Sagittula stellata E-37: one gene and its partner. The protein of the gene in region 1 interacts with the protein of each later gene in a pairwise test. Links are inferred from orthologs where the notes say so. Each region holds a gene or a part of one and is shown in the gene's direction. Other genes may lie near its edges. The genes, in order: ABFK29_RS13140 and ABFK29_RS13985.

What was found.
Region 2: the proteins of ABFK29_RS13140 (region 1) and ABFK29_RS13985 interact in binary tests that used the Escherichia coli proteins (3 or more experiments, as listed by UniProt). The link is inferred for Sagittula stellata E-37 from one-to-one orthologs.

The regions. Positions count from the first base shown.
Region 1 is NZ_CP155729.1:2,767,437-2,775,970, reverse strand. The notes cover bases 3,046-5,974. They hold ABFK29_RS13140 (cysteine desulfurase family protein), read left to right. Parts: upstream 3,046-3,952; coding sequence 3,953-4,996; downstream 4,997-5,974. Other genes in these bases: sufB (Fe-S cluster assembly protein SufB), read left to right, coding at 5,011-5,974; ABFK29_RS13145 (Rrf2 family transcriptional regulator), read left to right, coding at 3,416-3,880; ABFK29_RS13150 (alpha/beta hydrolase), read right to left, coding at 3,046-3,202. In the rest of the region: lpdA (dihydrolipoyl dehydrogenase), read left to right, coding at 87-1,466; ABFK29_RS13160 (HD domain-containing protein), read right to left, coding at 1,489-2,103; ABFK29_RS13155 (hypothetical protein), read right to left, coding at 2,215-2,496; more of ABFK29_RS13150, read right to left, coding at 2,549-3,045; more of sufB, read left to right, coding at 5,975-6,543; ABFK29_RS13130 (hypothetical protein), read left to right, coding at 6,610-6,801; ABFK29_RS13125 (heavy metal-binding domain-containing protein), read left to right, coding at 6,917-7,228; ABFK29_RS13120 (hypothetical protein), read left to right, coding at 7,300-7,902; Fe-S cluster assembly ATPase SufC, read left to right, coding at 8,011-8,534. UniProt on the Escherichia coli protein: Master enzyme that delivers sulfur to a number of partners involved in Fe-S cluster assembly, tRNA modification or cofactor biosynthesis. Catalyzes the removal of elemental sulfur from cysteine to produce alanine.
Region 2 is NZ_CP155729.1:2,947,840-2,956,251, forward strand. The notes cover bases 4,967-7,773. They hold ABFK29_RS13985 (sulfurtransferase TusA family protein), read left to right. Parts: upstream 4,967-6,162; coding sequence 6,163-6,384; downstream 6,385-7,773. Other genes in these bases: ABFK29_RS13975 (hypothetical protein), read right to left, coding at 4,967-5,199; ABFK29_RS13980 (cytochrome c biogenesis CcdA family protein), read right to left, coding at 5,289-6,035; ABFK29_RS13990 (Rne/Rng family ribonuclease), read right to left, coding at 6,523-7,773. Also shown: ABFK29_RS13955 (twin-arginine translocase TatA/TatE family subunit), read right to left, coding at 1-218; ABFK29_RS13960 (helix-turn-helix transcriptional regulator), read left to right, coding at 460-1,119; ABFK29_RS13965 (fructose bisphosphate aldolase), read right to left, coding at 1,525-2,415; ABFK29_RS13970 (cytochrome P450), read right to left, coding at 2,606-3,967; more of ABFK29_RS13975, read right to left, coding at 3,964-4,966; more of ABFK29_RS13990, read right to left, coding at 7,774-8,412. UniProt on the Escherichia coli protein: Sulfur carrier protein involved in sulfur trafficking in the cell. Part of a sulfur-relay system required for 2-thiolation during synthesis of 2-thiouridine of the modified wobble base 5-methylaminomethyl-2-thiouridine (mnm(5)s(2)U) in tRNA.

The DNA.
Region 1 (8,534 bases):
TCGGTGGCACAAGTGCTCTTGATCCCCGGCGGCCCCCGCGCCTAGCCTGTGACTGGCCCGTTCGGGGCCCGGGCAGGGAGGGCCGGATGAGCGCAAAGTACGACATGGTGGTGATCGGGGCCGGACCCGGAGGGTACGTGGCCGCGATCAGGGGCGCCCAGCTTGGCCTGCGCACCGCGATTGTGGAACGGGAGCATCTGGGCGGCATCTGTCTGAACTGGGGGTGCATTCCCACCAAGGCGCTCTTGCGGTCCGCCGAGGTGTTTCACCTCATGCACCGCGCGCCGGAATTCGGCCTGAAGGCAGACGGCATAGGCTTTGATCTCGACGCGGTCGTCAAACGTTCGCGCGGAGTGGCCAAGCAACTGAACTCCGGCGTCGGGCATCTTCTGAAGAAGAACAAGGTCGATGTCGTCATGGGGGCTGCGCAGATCGAAGCCCCGGGCAAGGTTCGTGTCGGCGACACGTTGCTGGAGGCCGGGAATATCGTCGTGGCGACTGGTGCTCGGGCGCGGGAGCTTCCGGGACTGGAGGCCGACGGTGACCGGGTCTGGACCTATAAACACGCGCTGCAACCGAAGCGGATGCCGAAGAAACTACTGGTGATCGGCTCCGGCGCCATCGGGATCGAGTTTGCGAGCTTCTTCAACACGCTAGGCGCAGAGGTCACGGTGGTCGAGGTGATGGACCGCATCCTGCCCGTCGAAGACGCGGAGATCGCCGCCTTTGCCAGGAAGCAGTTCCAGAAACAGGGCATGACGATTCTCGAAGGCGCGTCGGTCAAGTCGCTGGATCGCGGTCCGAACGGCGTTGTCGCCCATGTGGATAAAGGTGGGGAAAAGTCAAAAATATCAGTCGATACAGTGATTTCGGCTGTGGGCATTATCGGAAATGTCGAAGATTTGGGGTTGGAAGCGCTCGGTGTTCGGGTGGAGCGGTCGCACGTCTTGACCGATCCGTACTGCCGCACCGGAATCGAGGGTGTTTATGCCATCGGCGACGTGGCCGGTGCGCCGTGGCTCGCGCACAAGGCCTCGCACGAGGGAGTCATGGTGGCCGAGCTGATCGCGGGCGGTCAGCCTCATGCGGTCGATCCGGGCAGCATCGCGGGCTGCACCTATTGCCACCCGCAGATCGCCTCTGTCGGACTGACAGAGGCGAAGGCGAAGGAACAGGGCTTTGACGTGAAGGTGGGCAGGTTCCCCTTCATTGGCAATGGCAAGGCCATCGCGCTCGGCGAGGTGGAGGGCATGGTGAAGACCGTGTTCGACGCAAAAACGGGGGCCTTGCTGGGCGCGCATATGGTGGGCGCCGAGGTCACCGAACTTATCCAGGGCTACGTCGTTGGCCGGCAATTGGAGACCACGGAAGAGGATCTGATGCAGACCGTCTTCCCGCACCCGACGCTCAGTGAGATGATGCACGAATCCGTTCTGGACGCCTGGGGTCGCGCCATACACTTCTGACGGGCGGGTGCCGAAGAAGGGGTCAGCGGTCCTGCCGTTTCAACGCCAGGCGGTCCAGTACCTTCCGAGCGCGCGGCATGATCCACTGCCACAGCACCGGTGCGCCAGCCTGGATCTTGCGGCCGACGTTGTTCTCGAACGTGGCCCACTCGACATCGTAATCGACCCAGGACCCGCCGCCGTTGGCGATGTTCAGGTTCGGCGGGGCGAAGCGGTCGAGTGACTTTGCAAAGCGCGCCTCAGGCGTCTGGTTGGCCTCGAACTCTTCCCAGATCGCGCGGAAGTGCTGGCGCTGATCCTCGGGCAAAAGGCCGAAGATCCGGTCGGCGGCACGGGCCTCGGCTGCCTCGACGGCTGCCGTGTCGTGGTTGCCGAAGACCGGCGCGTCGCCGGCGTCGATTTCCACGAGGTCGTGCAGCAGCAGCATCGCGATGACCTTGCCCCGGTCGACCTGAGCCGGGGCGTGCTCTGACAAGGTCAACGCAAAGAGCGCGATGTGCCAGCTGTGTTCGGCGGAATTCTCGTACCTTGACCCGTCGGCCAGCCGCGTGGCGCGTGACACGGACTTGAGGCGGTCGGCCTCCAAAAGGAAATCCATCTGGGCGTCGAGGCGGGTCCGGGCGTTGTCATTCGTCATGGCAGAGAGGTGCACCGTACCGAGGTAAGACGCAAGCCGCAGTGGCCGGTCTCTGCAACCGCGAAATCGGCCTGGTGCGATACGGAGCCCACGATGGGGCGCATGTCGACGTCAGATGTTTTCGTTGTCGGTTCCGGGAGCGAGTGCGGTGGGAATGGCTTCTCCGCGCTTCTTCGCTTCCAGTGCGCGCTGCAGATGCTCCGTCAGGAAGGCGCGTGCCCGGCGTTCCGCCAGGCGAATGCGGACGGCAGCGCGGAAGATTTCCTCGGACGAAGGCGAGGACGCACCCAGCACCGCCGCGACCTGATCGGGCAGGGTCTCGTCCCCGAGTGCGTCCATCGCCTTGATCGTGTCGCGGGCGAGGGCGTCGGCTAGGTCGTCGACAACGGCCATGGCTGGCTCCCTGAAGCAAAGGCGCCCGGGCGCCTTTGCCCGGGCTATCGGTTCAGCGTGTGCTTTCGGTCAGACGCCGCTTCACGTAGCCGGTGACGCTGTCGATCATCGTTTCCATGTGCGGCTCTTCGAAGAAATGGCCGGAACCGTCGATTTCCTCATGAGTGATCGTGATGCCCTTCTGCTCGTGCAGTTTGGACACCAGCGAACGGGTGTCGGCGGGCGGCGCCACGCGGTCGTTCGTGCCGTTGATGATCAGGCCAGAGGAAGGGCAGGGCGCGAGGAAGGAGAAGTCGTACATGTTCGCGGGCGGAGACGCGGACACGAAACCGGTGATTTCCGGCCGCCTCATCAGAAGCTGCATTCCGATCCACGCGCCGAACGAAAAGCCCGCGACCCAGCAATGCTTGGAGTTCTGGTTCATCGACTGCAGATAGTCGAGCGCGGATGCGGCGTCCGAAAGCTCTCCGACACCCTGATCGTATTCGCCCTGGCTGCGCCCGACTCCGCGGAAATTGAACCGCAGGACGGTAAAGCCCATGTTGTAGAAGGCGTAATGCAGGTTGTAGACCACCTTGTTGTTCATCGTCCCGCCGAACTGCGGGTGGGGATGAAGAACGATGGCGATCGGGGCATCGCGGTCTTTTTGCGGATGGTAGCGGCCTTCGAGGCGGCCTTCGGGTCCTGGGAAGATGACCTCGGGCATGTACGGGCGCAGGCTCCTTGTTGGTGGGCGTCGTCGACGCTATCTTGGGTGATGCGCCAGAATTGTTGACGACTTCACTCGGACACTTTAGAAAGATTCTAAACCGGCACTGGGCCGGTCAGGGCTCCGAAGCAGATAGGCAATCGCGCGCGCAAGGTCAATCGGATCGCGCGGCGCGGATGCGCTGTGCGGCGCCGAAGCGAAGGGGCGAAGATGAAGCTGAGCACCAAGGGGCGTTACGCGATGGTCGCGTTGGTGGATATTTCCTTGCAGGGCTGCGACGACCTGGTGACGTTGGGTGACGTGTCGAAACGCCAGGACCTGTCCCTGCCGTATCTGGAGCAGCTTTTCGTGAAGCTCCGCCGCGCCGGGCTGGTCGAGTCGGTACGTGGCCCAGGCGGCGGATACCGTCTGGCGAAATCCCCGAGCGACATCCGCGTGGTCGATATTCTCGCCGCAGTCGATGAAACCGTGGATGCCATGCACAAGGGCGCGGGCGCGTCGGGCGGTCTGTCCGGGTCGAAGGCGCAATCGCTGTCGAACATGTTGTGGCAGTCGCTTTCGGCCCATGTCTACGTCTTCCTGCACCAGACCCGGTTGTCGGACGTGGTGGAGCGCGGATTGGCGCCCTGTCCGGCGGTGCCGGCGCTGTTCGCGGTTGTCGAAGATGACGGGTGAGGCAATGCAGAGTTTTCGCGGAAAACTTTGTCTTAGGTGGGCAAAGTCTTCGTCGAAGACTTTGTGGCGCCCATGACGCGCGTCTACCTCGATCACAACGCGACGGCGCCGTTGCGGCCCGAGGCGAGGGTGGCGATGATCGCCGCCATGGATCTTTGTGGCAATCCGTCTTCGGTGCATGGCGAGGGACGGGCCGCCAAGGCCGCCGTCGAGAAGGCGCGGGCCCAGGTGTCTGCGGCGTTCGGCGCAGACGGTGCCGACGTGGTCTTTGTCTCGGGGGCCACCGAAGCGGCGGCGCTGGCCTGCGCAGGGCGTGGGCTGGCGGGCGCGGACGTGGAACATGACGCCGTTGCCTCCTGGATAGATCCGGTTCTGCCCGTGGACCGCGACGGCCGCGTGACGGTGGACGATCCCGCGATGACCGCGCTGCAAGCGGCGAACTCGGAGACCGGCGTGATCCAGGCACTGCCCGACGGGCTGGCGGTCGTGGATGCGACGCAAGCCTTCGGCAAACTGCCCGTCGCCTTCAACTGGCTGGGTTGCCGGATGGCGTTGGTGTCGGCTCACAAACTCGGAGGTCCCAAGGGAATCGGCGCGCTGGTGATGAAACGCGGCACGGACATCGCCGCGCAGATCCGCGGCGGCGGCCAGGAAATGGGCCGCCGGTCCGGTACGGAAAACGTGATCGGTATCGCGGGTTTCGGTGCGGCCGCCGAAGCCGCCGCGCAGGATATGTCCGCGGGCGTCTGGTCCAACGTCGAAAACCTTAGAACGATTCTAGAGAATTTGATTGCGACCGGCGCGGAAGACACTATTTTTGTCGGGAAAGGCGCGGAGCGTCTGCCAAACACCTCGTGCTTCGCCACTCCGGGCTGGAAAGGCGAGACCCAGGTGATGCAGATGGACCTGGCCGGATTCGCGATCAGCGCGGGCAGCGCCTGTTCCAGCGGGAAGGTCCGCGCCAGCCGTGTGCTGCGGGCCATGGGATACGACGATACGGTCGCGTCGAGCGCCATCAGGGTCAGCCTGGGGCCGGAGACGACCGAAGAGAATGTGGTGCGCTTCGCCGAGGCGTGGCTGAAGAAACACCAGCGGTTCCGCGAACGGGCCGCGTGAGAAAGGATAGACGCATGTCCATGACCGAAGACGTTGCAGTCAAGGAAGGTGTCGACCAGCAGACGGTGGATGCCGTTCGCGACGTGTCGACCTACAAGCACGGCTGGAACACCGACATCGAGATGGAATACGCGCCGAAGGGGCTGAGCCCGGACATCGTGCGGCTGATTTCCGAGAAGAACGAAGAACCTGAGTGGATGACCGACTGGCGTCTGCAGGCCTATGAACGCTGGCTGCAAAAGACGGAACCGACTTGGGCTATGGTCGATTATCCGGAAATCGACTTCCAGGAACAGTATTACTACGCGCGTCCCAAGAGCATGACGGAGAAGCCGAAGTCGCTGGACGAGGTCGATCCCAAGCTGCTGGAGACATACGAGAAGCTGGGCATCCCGCTGAAGGAGCAGATGATCCTCGCGGGTGTCGAGGGCGCAGGGGACGCACCGGCGGAGGCCAAGGAAGGCGAGCGCCGTGTGGCCGTCGACGCGGTGTTCGACTCTGTTTCGGTGGGCACGACCTTCCAGAAGGAACTGAAGGCGGCTGGCGTGATCTTCTGTTCCATCTCCGAGGCGATCCGCGAACATCCCGAACTGGTAAAGAAGTACCTTGGCTCGGTCGTGCCGGTATCGGACAATTTCTATGCCACGCTGAACTCCGCCGTGTTCTCGGACGGGTCCTTCGTCTACGTGCCCCCGGGGGTTCGCTGCCCGATGGAACTGTCGACCTATTTCCGCATCAACGCCGAGAACACCGGCCAGTTCGAGCGGACGCTGATCATCGCCGACAAGGGCAGCTACGTGTCGTACCTCGAAGGCTGCACCGCGCCGCAGCGCGACACGGCGCAGCTTCACGCGGCGGTGGTCGAGATCATCGTGGAGGAAGACGCGGAGGTGAAGTACTCCACCGTCCAGAACTGGTTCCCGGGCGACGAAAACGGCAAGGGCGGCATCTACAACTTCGTCACCAAGCGGGCGGACTGCCGCGGCGACCGGGCGAAGGTCATGTGGACGCAAGTGGAGACTGGCTCGGCGGTGACTTGGAAGTACCCGTCCTGCATCCTGCGCGGGAACGAGTCGCAGGGCGAGTTCTACTCGATCGCCATCGCGAACAACCACCAGCAGGCCGACACCGGCACCAAGATGATCCACCTCGGCCGCGATACCAAGTCGCGCATCGTGTCGAAGGGGATCTCGGCGGGCGTCGCGCAGAACACCTATCGCGGCCTCGTGTCCATGCACCCCAAGGCCAAGAACTCGCGCAACTATACACAGTGCGACAGCTTGCTGATCGGCGGCAAATGCGGGGCGCACACGGTCCCCTACATCGAGGTGAAGAACAATTCGTCCCGGTGCGAACACGAGGCGACCACATCGAAGGTGGACGACGACCAGCTCTTCTATTGCCGCCAGCGCGGCATGGACGAGGAAGAGGCCGTGGCGCTCGTGGTGAACGGTTTCTGCCGTGAGGTTCTTCAGGCCCTGCCGATGGAGTTCGCAATGGAAGCGCAGCAGCTTGTGGCGATCTCGCTCGAAGGCTCGGTTGGCTGACGCTACGGGGACGGGGCGCGTTTCGCTCCGTTCCGCCGGCCCGAAAGGAATGAAACGATGTTGGCCATGGCGATCCATCAGTCTGCCGGCGTAGGCGTGGGCACCTTTCTGGGTGTGTTGATCATGATGTTCCTCATGCGGCGCTCCGGCAAGAAGGTGCGGCTGCTGAACGACAGCGTGGTTTACACGGCACTCGTGGCCGGCATGGGGGCCTGGACATTTGCCGCAGTGCTGCGCCTCGTCGTGGGGATGACCTGATGTCGGGCACGGTGAACCTTCATGCGGGCAGGGCTCGCGGCCATACCGCCCGCCACAAGGTGCGCTGCTACGACGTCAACATGAACTACCTTGTGCAACCCGCTGGAGAAGCACCATGATTGTCACAACGACACCCTCTGTCGAAGGCCACCTGATCGCTGAATACAAGGGTATTGTCGTCGGCGAGGCCATCCTCGGAGCGAACGTGTTCCGGGACATCTTTGCCGGGATCACGGACATTATCGGCGGTCGCTCCGGCGCTTACGAGGCATCGCTGGGCGAAGCACGCGAAACGGCGCTGAACGAACTTCAGGCACGCGCGGCGGCGCTTGGCGCCAATGCAGTGGTGGGTGTCGACCTGGACTATGAGGTCATCAACAACATGCTGATGGTCTCTGCCTCGGGCACTGCGGTTGTGCTTGGCTGATCTTGCGCGATGCGGTCCGGTCTTCATATCGCGGTGGGCTTTCCGGTACTGTTCCGATCGGAGGGGCGTTCATGAGCGCGCCGACACGGATCGACCGGCCCGAGCTGACTCTGCCGGAGGCGGAGGCGGCACTGCTGCGCGAGGCGTACCGCCGGGCGTCCGTGATCCTGGAATACGGGTCCGGGGGATCGACCGTGATGGCCGCCGAGATGCCGGGCAAGACGGTCTTTTCCGTCGAATCCGATCAGGATTGGGCGCACATGATGCGCGGCTGGTTCGCCGACAACCCGCCCGCGCAGGGCAGCACGGTGGAGGTCGTCTGGTCGGATATCGGGGCCACGAAGGAGTGGGGCCACCCAGTCGATCACACCGAATGGCGCCGCTTTGCGCGCTACCCGCTGGAAGTGTGGTCCCGGTCGGACTTCCGCCAGCCGCAGGTTGTGCTGGTCGACGGGCGGTTCCGGCAAGGCTGCGCGCTGGCCTGCGCCTTCATGTCCGGGGACCCTTTGGACCTGTATTTCGACGACTATGTACAGCGCCAACACTACCACAAGGTCGAGGAAATCCTCGGTCCGCCAAAGATCATCGGGCGCATGGCGCACTTCCATGTGCCCCCCCGACCTATCCCGCCGGAGCGCCTGATGTGGATCATCAAGCTGATGCAGAGCCCCTGACCGGCAAACGAACCCGCCCTTGAGCCGTCACACGAGACGGCAGGGCAAAAGAACCGGCCCATCGGCTGCCAAACGGCGGCGGGCACCCAAAACGAGAGGATGACAGAGATGTTGGAAATCAAGAACCTGCACGTGAAACTTGAGGAAGAGGACAAGCAGATCCTCAAAGGCGTCGACCTGACCGTCGAGGCCGGCAAGGTGCACGCGATCATGGGGCCGAACGGCTCTGGCAAATCGACGCTGTCTTACGTCCTGTCGGGCCGCGATGGCTATGAGATCACCGAAGGGACCGCGACGCTCGAAGGCGAGGACCTGCTTGAGATGGAAGTCGAGGAGCGCGCCGCCGCCGGTCTGTTCCTGGCGTTCCAGTACCCCGTCGAGATCCCCGGCGTCGGCAACATGACCTTCCTGCGCACCGCGGTGAACGCACAGCGCAAGGCGCGCGGGCAGGAGGAAATGTCCTCTGCCGAGTTCCTGAAGGTTATCCGTGAGAAGGCCAAGAGCCTGAAGATCGATGCCGAGATGCTGAAGCGTCCGGTGAATGTCGGCTTTTCGGGCGGCGAGAAGAAGCGCAACGAGATCCTCCAGATGGCGATGCTCGAACCGAAGATGTGCATCCTCGACGAGACCGA
Region 2 (8,412 bases), 180 kb from region 1 along the record:
TGGTTGGACTCCGGCGTGGAGGTCGGCGTCACGTCGCGGGCCTCTTCGCTCTTCTGGTCTTCCAGTTCCTGACCACCTTCGCTCACGCCCTTCTTGAAGGCGGTGATGCCCTTGCCGACCTCGCCCATCAGCGAGGAGATCTTGCCGCGGCCAAACAGCACCAGCACCACAACCGCGATCAGCAGAAGGCCCGGCAGGCCGATGTTCCCGATACCCATTGGTCTTGCTCCGTCATTGTTCCTGCAAAACGGTCGCAGAAGCCGCGACCCGAATTCGTCCGAGGTTGTGTAAAGACGTTTGAAGCGCGCGGAAAGCGCCAAACCGCCGCGCCCGGACACTGTGTGTGTCATGAGGTTGTCAGTTGTCAGGTTTTTGTCAGTATGGGTGGAGTCCGCCCCCCGCCCCTGCCACAAGCAAAGGGGCCACACAGGCCCGAAACACCCCCGTGAGTCGCCCGAAATGAACCGCAAGGACCGCCTCTATGCCCTGACCCAGCGCCTGCGCGACGGGCGTCTGCACACCGCCGAGGCGATGGCCCAGGACCTTGGCGTTTCGGTCCGCACGATCTACCGCGACATGGAGACCCTCGCCGCCTCGGGCGTGCCGGTGGAGGGCGCGCGCGGCTATGGCTACACGGTGCAGGCGGCGATCACCCTGCCGCCGCTGAACCTGACAGAGGCAGAGCTGGAGGCGCTGCACCTGGCCCTCGCCGCCCTCGGCGCCTCTCCCCTTACGGAACAGGCCAGTGCCGCCCGTTCCCTCGCCGCCAAGATCGACGCCGTCCTACCCGAGGACAGCGACAGCCGCGCGGCGCCCTTCGGTTTCGCCACCGACGCCTTCGCCGAGGCGGCGCGCGGTTTTGCCCATATGCCCGCGATCCGCGCCGCCATCCGGGCTCGGCAGAAACTGCGGGTCACACTGAACGGCAGCGGGCACGACCTGCGCCCGCTGCATCTGGATTACTTCGGCAGGATCTGGACCTGTATCGCCTGGTCAGAAACCATCGGCGATTTCCTGAGCTTCCGCATCGACCGGATCGAGGACCTGAGGCCCCTGCCCTCGCTTTTTGTGGGGGAACCCGGCCGCACGCTCGCCGACTGGCGCGCCCGGCAGGGCTGAGCGCGACTGCGCGTCCTGCACACCGGTGACGATGCTGGACCATCGCGCGCCGGTGTCGCCGCCGGTACGGATCGCTTCGGGCTGCATGGTCGTGCCATTGCCGCCCCGCCCTTCGCCCGTCTTCTTGCTCGCCTGTTCCGAGACGCAAGCGGCGTTCCTGTCGGAATAGCCGCACGCCTGCATTGGGGTGGCAAGAACGATCCAGGCGAGCCGCGTCAGGGAAAAATCCCGTTGGTCCATGACGCGGCGGTTTCCGGTGCCGGTCGGCACCTCTTTCGCCCCGTCCATGCAACGAACCGCGCGCTGCGCTAACTGGGCAACTCCGCGTTCGGCCAACAAAATGAAAAACCCCGCGCGGGCAGATGGCCAGCACGGGGTCCTGTCAGACCGTAAAAGGATCGGACGTCAGATCGACGCCTGATAGATCTTGTCGATGTTCGACCCGAGAGCCGCATTGAACTCTTCGTCGGACTGCTGCTTCGACAGCCCTTCTGAAAGCGCACGGCTGAAGGAGGCGATCATCTTCGGCTGTTTCGCCAGCTTTTCGCACGCCTCGTCGGTGGAGTAGCCACCGGACAACGCCACGACGCGGATCACGCGGGGATGGTCGGCAAGGTTGTCGTACAGCCCGGCTTCGGTCGGGATCGACAGCTTCAGCATGATGTCCTGGCCGTCCTCAAGCGTGTCGAGGTGTTTGGCGATCTCATCCTTCAGCATGGCCTCGGCCTCGGCCTTGGTGGACGACTTGATGTTGACCTCCGGCTCAAGGATCGGCACCAGCCCGCAGGAGAGCACGGTGCGGCCGACCTCGAACTGCTGGGCCACCACGGCGGCGATGCCGTCCGAGTTTGCCTCGTGGATCACCGAACGCTCCTTCGTACCGAACACGCCAAAACCCTCGGCGTCCTTCAGCAGCGCCTCCAGGCCCGGGTTCGGCTTCATGAGCTGCACGCCGTCCGCTTCGTCTTCGAGCCCCTTGTCGATCTTCAGAAAAGGGACGATTCCGTTGTCTTCCCAAAGCACCTGACTCACCGGCTTGCCCTCGATGGTGCCGCGCATGGTGCGTTCGAACAGGATCGCGCCGATGACCTTGTCAGAGGTAAAATCCGGCGCCGTGATGATGCGCGTGCGCATGGCGTGGATCTCGTCGAACATCGCGGTTTCGCCGTCGTACATATCCTCGGTCACGCCATAGAGTTTCAGCGCCTTCGGGGTCGAGCCGCCCGACTGGTCCAGCGCTGCGATAAAGCCTTTTCCCTCGGCCATCTGCGCCTTCATTTTCTCGAAATCTGCCATCACCCTCTCCCGGCTGGAATTAAATCGCCCAACGCTTAGCGCGGGTTTCCGGGCAAACCTAGAGGCATCGAAAATTGTTATCGCTAAATGTGGCAGGCTGCGCAGTCCCGCCGCAACAACAGGTCGGAGGATGCCCAGGCTTTGACGGTTTTGCCGGTACGACAGCGGCCCGCCGCACCCCGAAGCTAGGTCAGCGCTTGTCGATCCGCAGCCAGATACCGTCGCGCGCGCGCACCGTCAGGTGCGCCTCCGGCACCGGCGTGCGCCCCTCGACACGAGACACCTTAAGGTCGCGCAGGAGCAGCGACAAAAGCAGCGGCCCCTCGACCATCGCGAACCCCGCCCCGGTGCAGACACGCGGCCCGGCCGAAAATGGGATGAAGGCGTCTCGCCCGCAGGTCCGGCCGTTTTCCGTCTGCCAGCGGCCCGGGTCGAAATCGTCGGGACGGTCCCACAGCCGTTCGTGCCGGTGCAGGTGCCAGGGCGACAGCACAATCTGCGACCCCTGCGGCACGTCCCGGCCCCGGAACCGCTCCGGGCAGCTCGTCTCCCGCACCATCATCGGCACCGGTGGGTAAAGGCGCAGCGTCTCGCGGAACACGTCGCGCGACACGCGCATCCGACCGATCTCGGCGAAATCGCCGGTTTGCAGGCCCTGCGCCTCCTCAGCCACGCGCTGCTGCCACTCCGGGAAAAGCGCCATCAGGTAGAGCGCCCAGCCAAGCGCAGAGGCCGAAGTCTCGTGCCCGGCAAGAAAGAAGATCGCCACCTGGTCGACCATTTCCGAAGCGGTGAAGGTCTCGCCGGTCTGCGGATCGCGCGTGGTCATGATCTTTGTGGCCAGGTCGTCGGGCGCCGTTCCGGCGGCGATCTCAGCCGCGCGTGCCTCTGTCAGACGGGCGATCAGCCCCCGAATGCGCCGGGCCGCGGCCTTCGTGTCGCGCCGGAAAAAGCGCGGCATCCAGCGCGGCACCGGGATGAAGGCGGCCAGGTTCAGGATCGGCTGTGTGCGCTGGTACGCCCGGAATTCGTGGAACACCGCCGAGGCTGTCTCGTCCTCGATGGGGATGGAGAACAGCGTGCGAAAGATCACGTCGGCGGCGGCATGGCTGGTCTGCTCCTCGATTTCCACCACACCGCCCGCGCGGGCGGTCAGCCGCGCCAGCGCCGCCTCAGCCGCGTCCCACATCGCCGGGTAGGTCTCCCTCAGCCGCCCGCCCTCGAACGCCGGGTCGATGATCCGCCGCTGCCGTTGCCATTGCGCGCCGTTGGTCAGGAAGACCGAGTCGCCCAGAAGCGGACGCAGCCCTTCCCCGATGCGGTCGGACTTCGGAAAGTCCATGGGCCGCTCCTTCAGCACCTTCGTCACCAGCTCCGGCTGGTTGACAAGGTAGGACCGGAAGAACGGCGTCCGGAACTCCGCCATCCACGCGCGGTACAGCTTCGCGGGCTGGGCCGACAGGATGTCCTGCCGGAACAGCTTCACATACCGCCTGAGCGACACCTTGTCGGGCCGCGCCGCCGGTTTCGGCGGCACCCTGTCATCCGTCATGCCGCCATACTCGTGTACTTGGAAACCGCGCGGTCGATCCGGCTGGCCGAGGGCGGGCGCCCGGCGTAGCGCGCGGCAAGGCTCAGCGGGCCCGCGGTGATCTGGAAATAGTCGTAGTCCAGCGGCCTGTCGAAGGCGCAGAGGTACTGGAAATGCAGGCGGAAGAACTTCCACCGAAGCTCCTTCCAGCGTTCGGGGCTGAGCGACCGGGTGAACTGTGCCGAAAAGACCAGCGGCCAGCGCTTGCGCTCCGGTGCCACGCCCGACACGCTGACCGGGTCGCACAGCGCAAAGGCGCAGCCGTCCCCCGGCGCGGTGACATCGACCCATGTCAGTTCATCGCGCGCCGATAGGTAGTGCAGGTCGGCCCGCAGGCGGTCGGCATCGCGCAGGAAAGACACCATGGGCACCACCTGCCCGAGGCTCAGGAACCCGAGCCGCGGCCCGTTCGCCGGAACCCGGCCAGACCGGATCAGGTCGGCCAGGATTGAGACGGCGAGGTGCGCGCCGGAGGAATGGCCGACCACCAGCACTTCGTCGTGGTCTTCGGCCAGGGCGCCCGCGATGGTCTTGCCGAACTCCGCCATGCGCGCCTCAAGCTCCGGCGGGTTGGCGCCCCGGTAGCGGGCGGAATAGGCGTAGTCGTGCATCAGGTAATAGGCGAAGAGTTTGCCGTCTTTCGACTTGAACCAGCGCAGCACCAGTACCCCGGGCAAAAGGCCCACTATGGTCCCCGCCAGCGTGCCCCATGGTCCAGCGAAGCTGCCGACCCAACCGCAAAGCCAGACCACCAGCAGGGCCAGCATCGCCTGCACCAGCAGCGCACCGATGGGGTAGAGCGCCGCGATCACCGGCCCTTTCCGCAGCCGCATCAACCGGAACAGCGCGCCCGTTGCGATGTATTCCCACGCCGTGCGCACAAGCTGGGCGTACGTGGCGGGGATGGAGTTCGACATGCTGTCGCGCACGATATCCGACCAGACCAGGACCTCGACGTCCGCCGTGACGGGTGTGCCGTCAAAGGCGGCCTCCACGTGCCAGCCGTACGGGCCGCCGGTGCGCTTCGGCTTCAACCCGATCTCGTAGCCCGAAATCTGCGCCTGCGCGGCGCCCTCCTTGCGATAGAGTTCGCGGTAGCGGCGCGGATGAATGGGATCATAACCGGGGATGTAGAACACCCGGCGCTTGCTGACGTCCCCGTCGCGGATCTGGTTCCGGTCCTGCTGTGCCATGCGCAATCTCTCCTGCAGCGCAGGATAACCGCGGTTTCAGGCAACAGTAAGGCGCGGCGCAGGTGGATTTTGCACCAAGCAGCGCCGCATCAGCCCAGCGTCGCGAGTCCGGGGAAGGTCTCCAGCAGCCAGAACGAGAACGCGGAGAACGCCCCCGTCAGCAGAGCCACGCCGACCACGATCAAGAGCACGCCCATCACCTTCTCGATCAGGCCCATGTGACGCTTCAACCGGTTCATCAGCCCCACGGCGCGACCAAGGAAGATCGCCGCCAGCAGGAAGGGAATGCCCAGCCCCGCCGCATAGACCGCTAGCAGGACCGTGCCCCGGGCCACCGACGCCTCCGTCGCGGCGAGCGACAGGATCGCCCCCAGTTGCGGGCCGATGCACGGCGTCCAGCCAAAGGCGAAGGCGAGCCCCAGAATGTAGGCCCCGAATGCCGATCCGCCTTCGCCGCCTTCCATCCGCATTTCGCGGTCGAGGAACCCGATCCGGAAGACCCCAAGGAAATGCAGGCCGAAGACGATGACCACCGCGCCCGCGATGCGCCCCAAAAGCACCTGGTTCGTCAGGAAGAACGACCCCAGCCACGACGCAGTGAACCCCAACAGCACGAAGATCGTCGATAGCCCCAGCACGAAGAACAGCGCCGCCAGCGCGACCTTGCCCCGCTTGCGGCCCTCCTGCATCTCGTTCAGCGACAGGCCGGACATGAAGGCGAGGTAGGGCGGCACGATGGGCAGCACGCAGGGGCTGAGAAAGGACACGAGCCCGGCAAGCAATGCCACGAACATGGCGGGCATCAGGGATGCGTCGATGAGGTCGATTCCGAACATGCTTCCGGACATATGGCAAAGCGCGCATGGCGTCACGCGGGGCGTGCTCACATCCCCGTGGACGCATCGTCACAGACCATCGCGCAAGGCTCTTCAAGAGCGGCGGCAAAGGCGCTAGACGACGGGCATGACCCAGACACTCGACGCCACCGGACTGCTCTGCCCCCTGCCTGTCCTCAAGCTGCGCAAGCGGCTGCAGGCGCTTGCCGCGGGAGAGACCGTCACGCTGATCACCGACGATCCGGCCGCCGTGATCGACGTGCCGCACTTCTGCGCCGAATCCGGCAACGAGCTGATCAGCCAGTCAGAGGACGGAACGACCATGACTTGGATCGTGCGGAAGGTCTGAGCTTAACGCCTCCTGCCGCGAAGGCGCCGAACCGCCGCTGCGGTCGCGACCGTTGCGTCCCGCCACGCTTGCCAAGAGCGCATGAAAAAACCGCCACGTCTGGACGTGGCGGTTTTTCTGTTCACGTGTGTGCGGGCCTCAGCGGCCCAGCGACCACCACCCGCGTTTCTTCTTCTTGGGCTCGTCGTCGTCGCCGCCCGCATCCTCGCCAACCGCTTCCGGTTCCGGCTGCGGGGCGGCGTCCGGTTCCGCCTCAGCAGCGGGCTCATCTACCGGTTCGGCATTGACCGCGGCCTCTGCCGAGCCACCGACCGGCGACCCCACGACCTGCGCGATCACGTCGGATGCCTTGACCCGTGTGCGGGCGCGTTTCGGCTTCTCCTCCTCGGAGGCGGCCTCTGGCTCCGCTGCCTGCGGCTCTGGCGCTTTTTCGGGTTCCGGTGCCTGTTCGGCGACGGGTTCCGCCACCTGTTCCACAACCGCCGGCGTTTCTGTCGCGGAATCCGCCTCTACCGGCGCAGGTGCGTTGGCGGTTACGGCCACAGCCTCGGCAGGCGCTTCGGTGGCATCGGTGGCATCGGTGGCATCGCCCGCAGCGTCACCCCCGGTCGACGCTTCGACCGGTTCCTTCGGCTTGGACGAGCGGCTGCGCGAACGGGAGCGGGACCGCGAGCGGCTCGACGTCTTCTTACCGCCGTCCTGACCGTCCTCGGTGTTGCCATCGGTATCGCCACCCTCGGCAGAATCGCCCGTGTCACCGTTGCTGTCGGAATCGTCGGACCCGTTGCCGGTATCGCCATCGTTCGACCCGTTGTCGTCCTGATCGCCGTCCTTGGACTTCGACCGCCGACGCCGCCGGCGGCGCTTCTTCTTCGGCTTGTCGTCGCTTCCCTGCTCGTTGCCCTGATCGTCGCCGTTGTCGTCTCCGGACGATTGATCCTCGGCCTCCTCGACCTCGGCCTCGATCTCCTCGGCTTCGGTCGCCTCGTCGATGGCATCCATTATCGACGTGTCGACCGAGACCACCGGCGCGGTCGCTTCGGGCACGGAGCGTGTCGCGGTCTTGAACTTCTCCATCGAGAAGTCGGGCGCCACAAGATGCGGGTCGCCCTCGATTCGGACAGCCATGCCATAACGAGATTCGATGATGGCGACGTGTTCGCGCTTCTGGTTCATCAGGTAGTTGGCGATGCCCACCGGGCATTTCACCAGAACCTCACGCGACCGGCGACGCACGCCCTCTTCCTCGATCTGGCGCAGGATCTGCAGCGCCATGTTGTCGTCCGAGCGGATCAGGCCCGTTCCGTGACACGCCGAACAGGGCTGTGTCGTCGCCTCGATCATGCCGGGGCGCAGACGCTGACGCGACATTTCCAGCAGGCCGAAGCCCGAAATACGGCCCACCTGGATACGCGCGCGATCCGTCTTCAGCTTGTCCTTCAGCTTCTTTTCGACGGCAGCGTTGTTCTTGCGCTCGTCCATGTCGATGAAGTCGATGACGATCAGACCGGCAAGGTCACGCAGACGCAACTGGCGCGCCACCTCTTCGGCGGCCTCCAGGTTGGTCTTGGTGGCGGTCTCCTCGATGGACCCTTCCTTCGTCGCCCGGCCAGAGTTCACGTCGATGGCAACGAGCGCCTCGGTCACGCCGATGACGATGTAGCCGCCCGACTTGAGCTGCACCACGGGGTTGAACATGCCGCCCAGGTAGCTTTCGACCTGGTAGCGCGCAAAGAGCGGCATCTGTTCTGTGTAGTGCTTCACGTTCTTGGCGTGGGACGGCATGATCATCTTCATGAAGTCCTTGGCGACACGATAGCCGCGCTCGCCCTCGACCAGAACCTCGTCGATCTCGCGCGAATAGAGGTCGCGGATCGAGCGTTTTATCAGGTCGCCTTCCTCGTAGATCTTGGCCGGCGCGATGGATTTCAGCGTCAGTTCGCGGATCTGCTCCCACAGACGCTGGAGGTATTCGTAGTCGCGCTTAATCTCGGTCTTGGTGCGCTTGGCGCCCGCCGTCCGGATGAT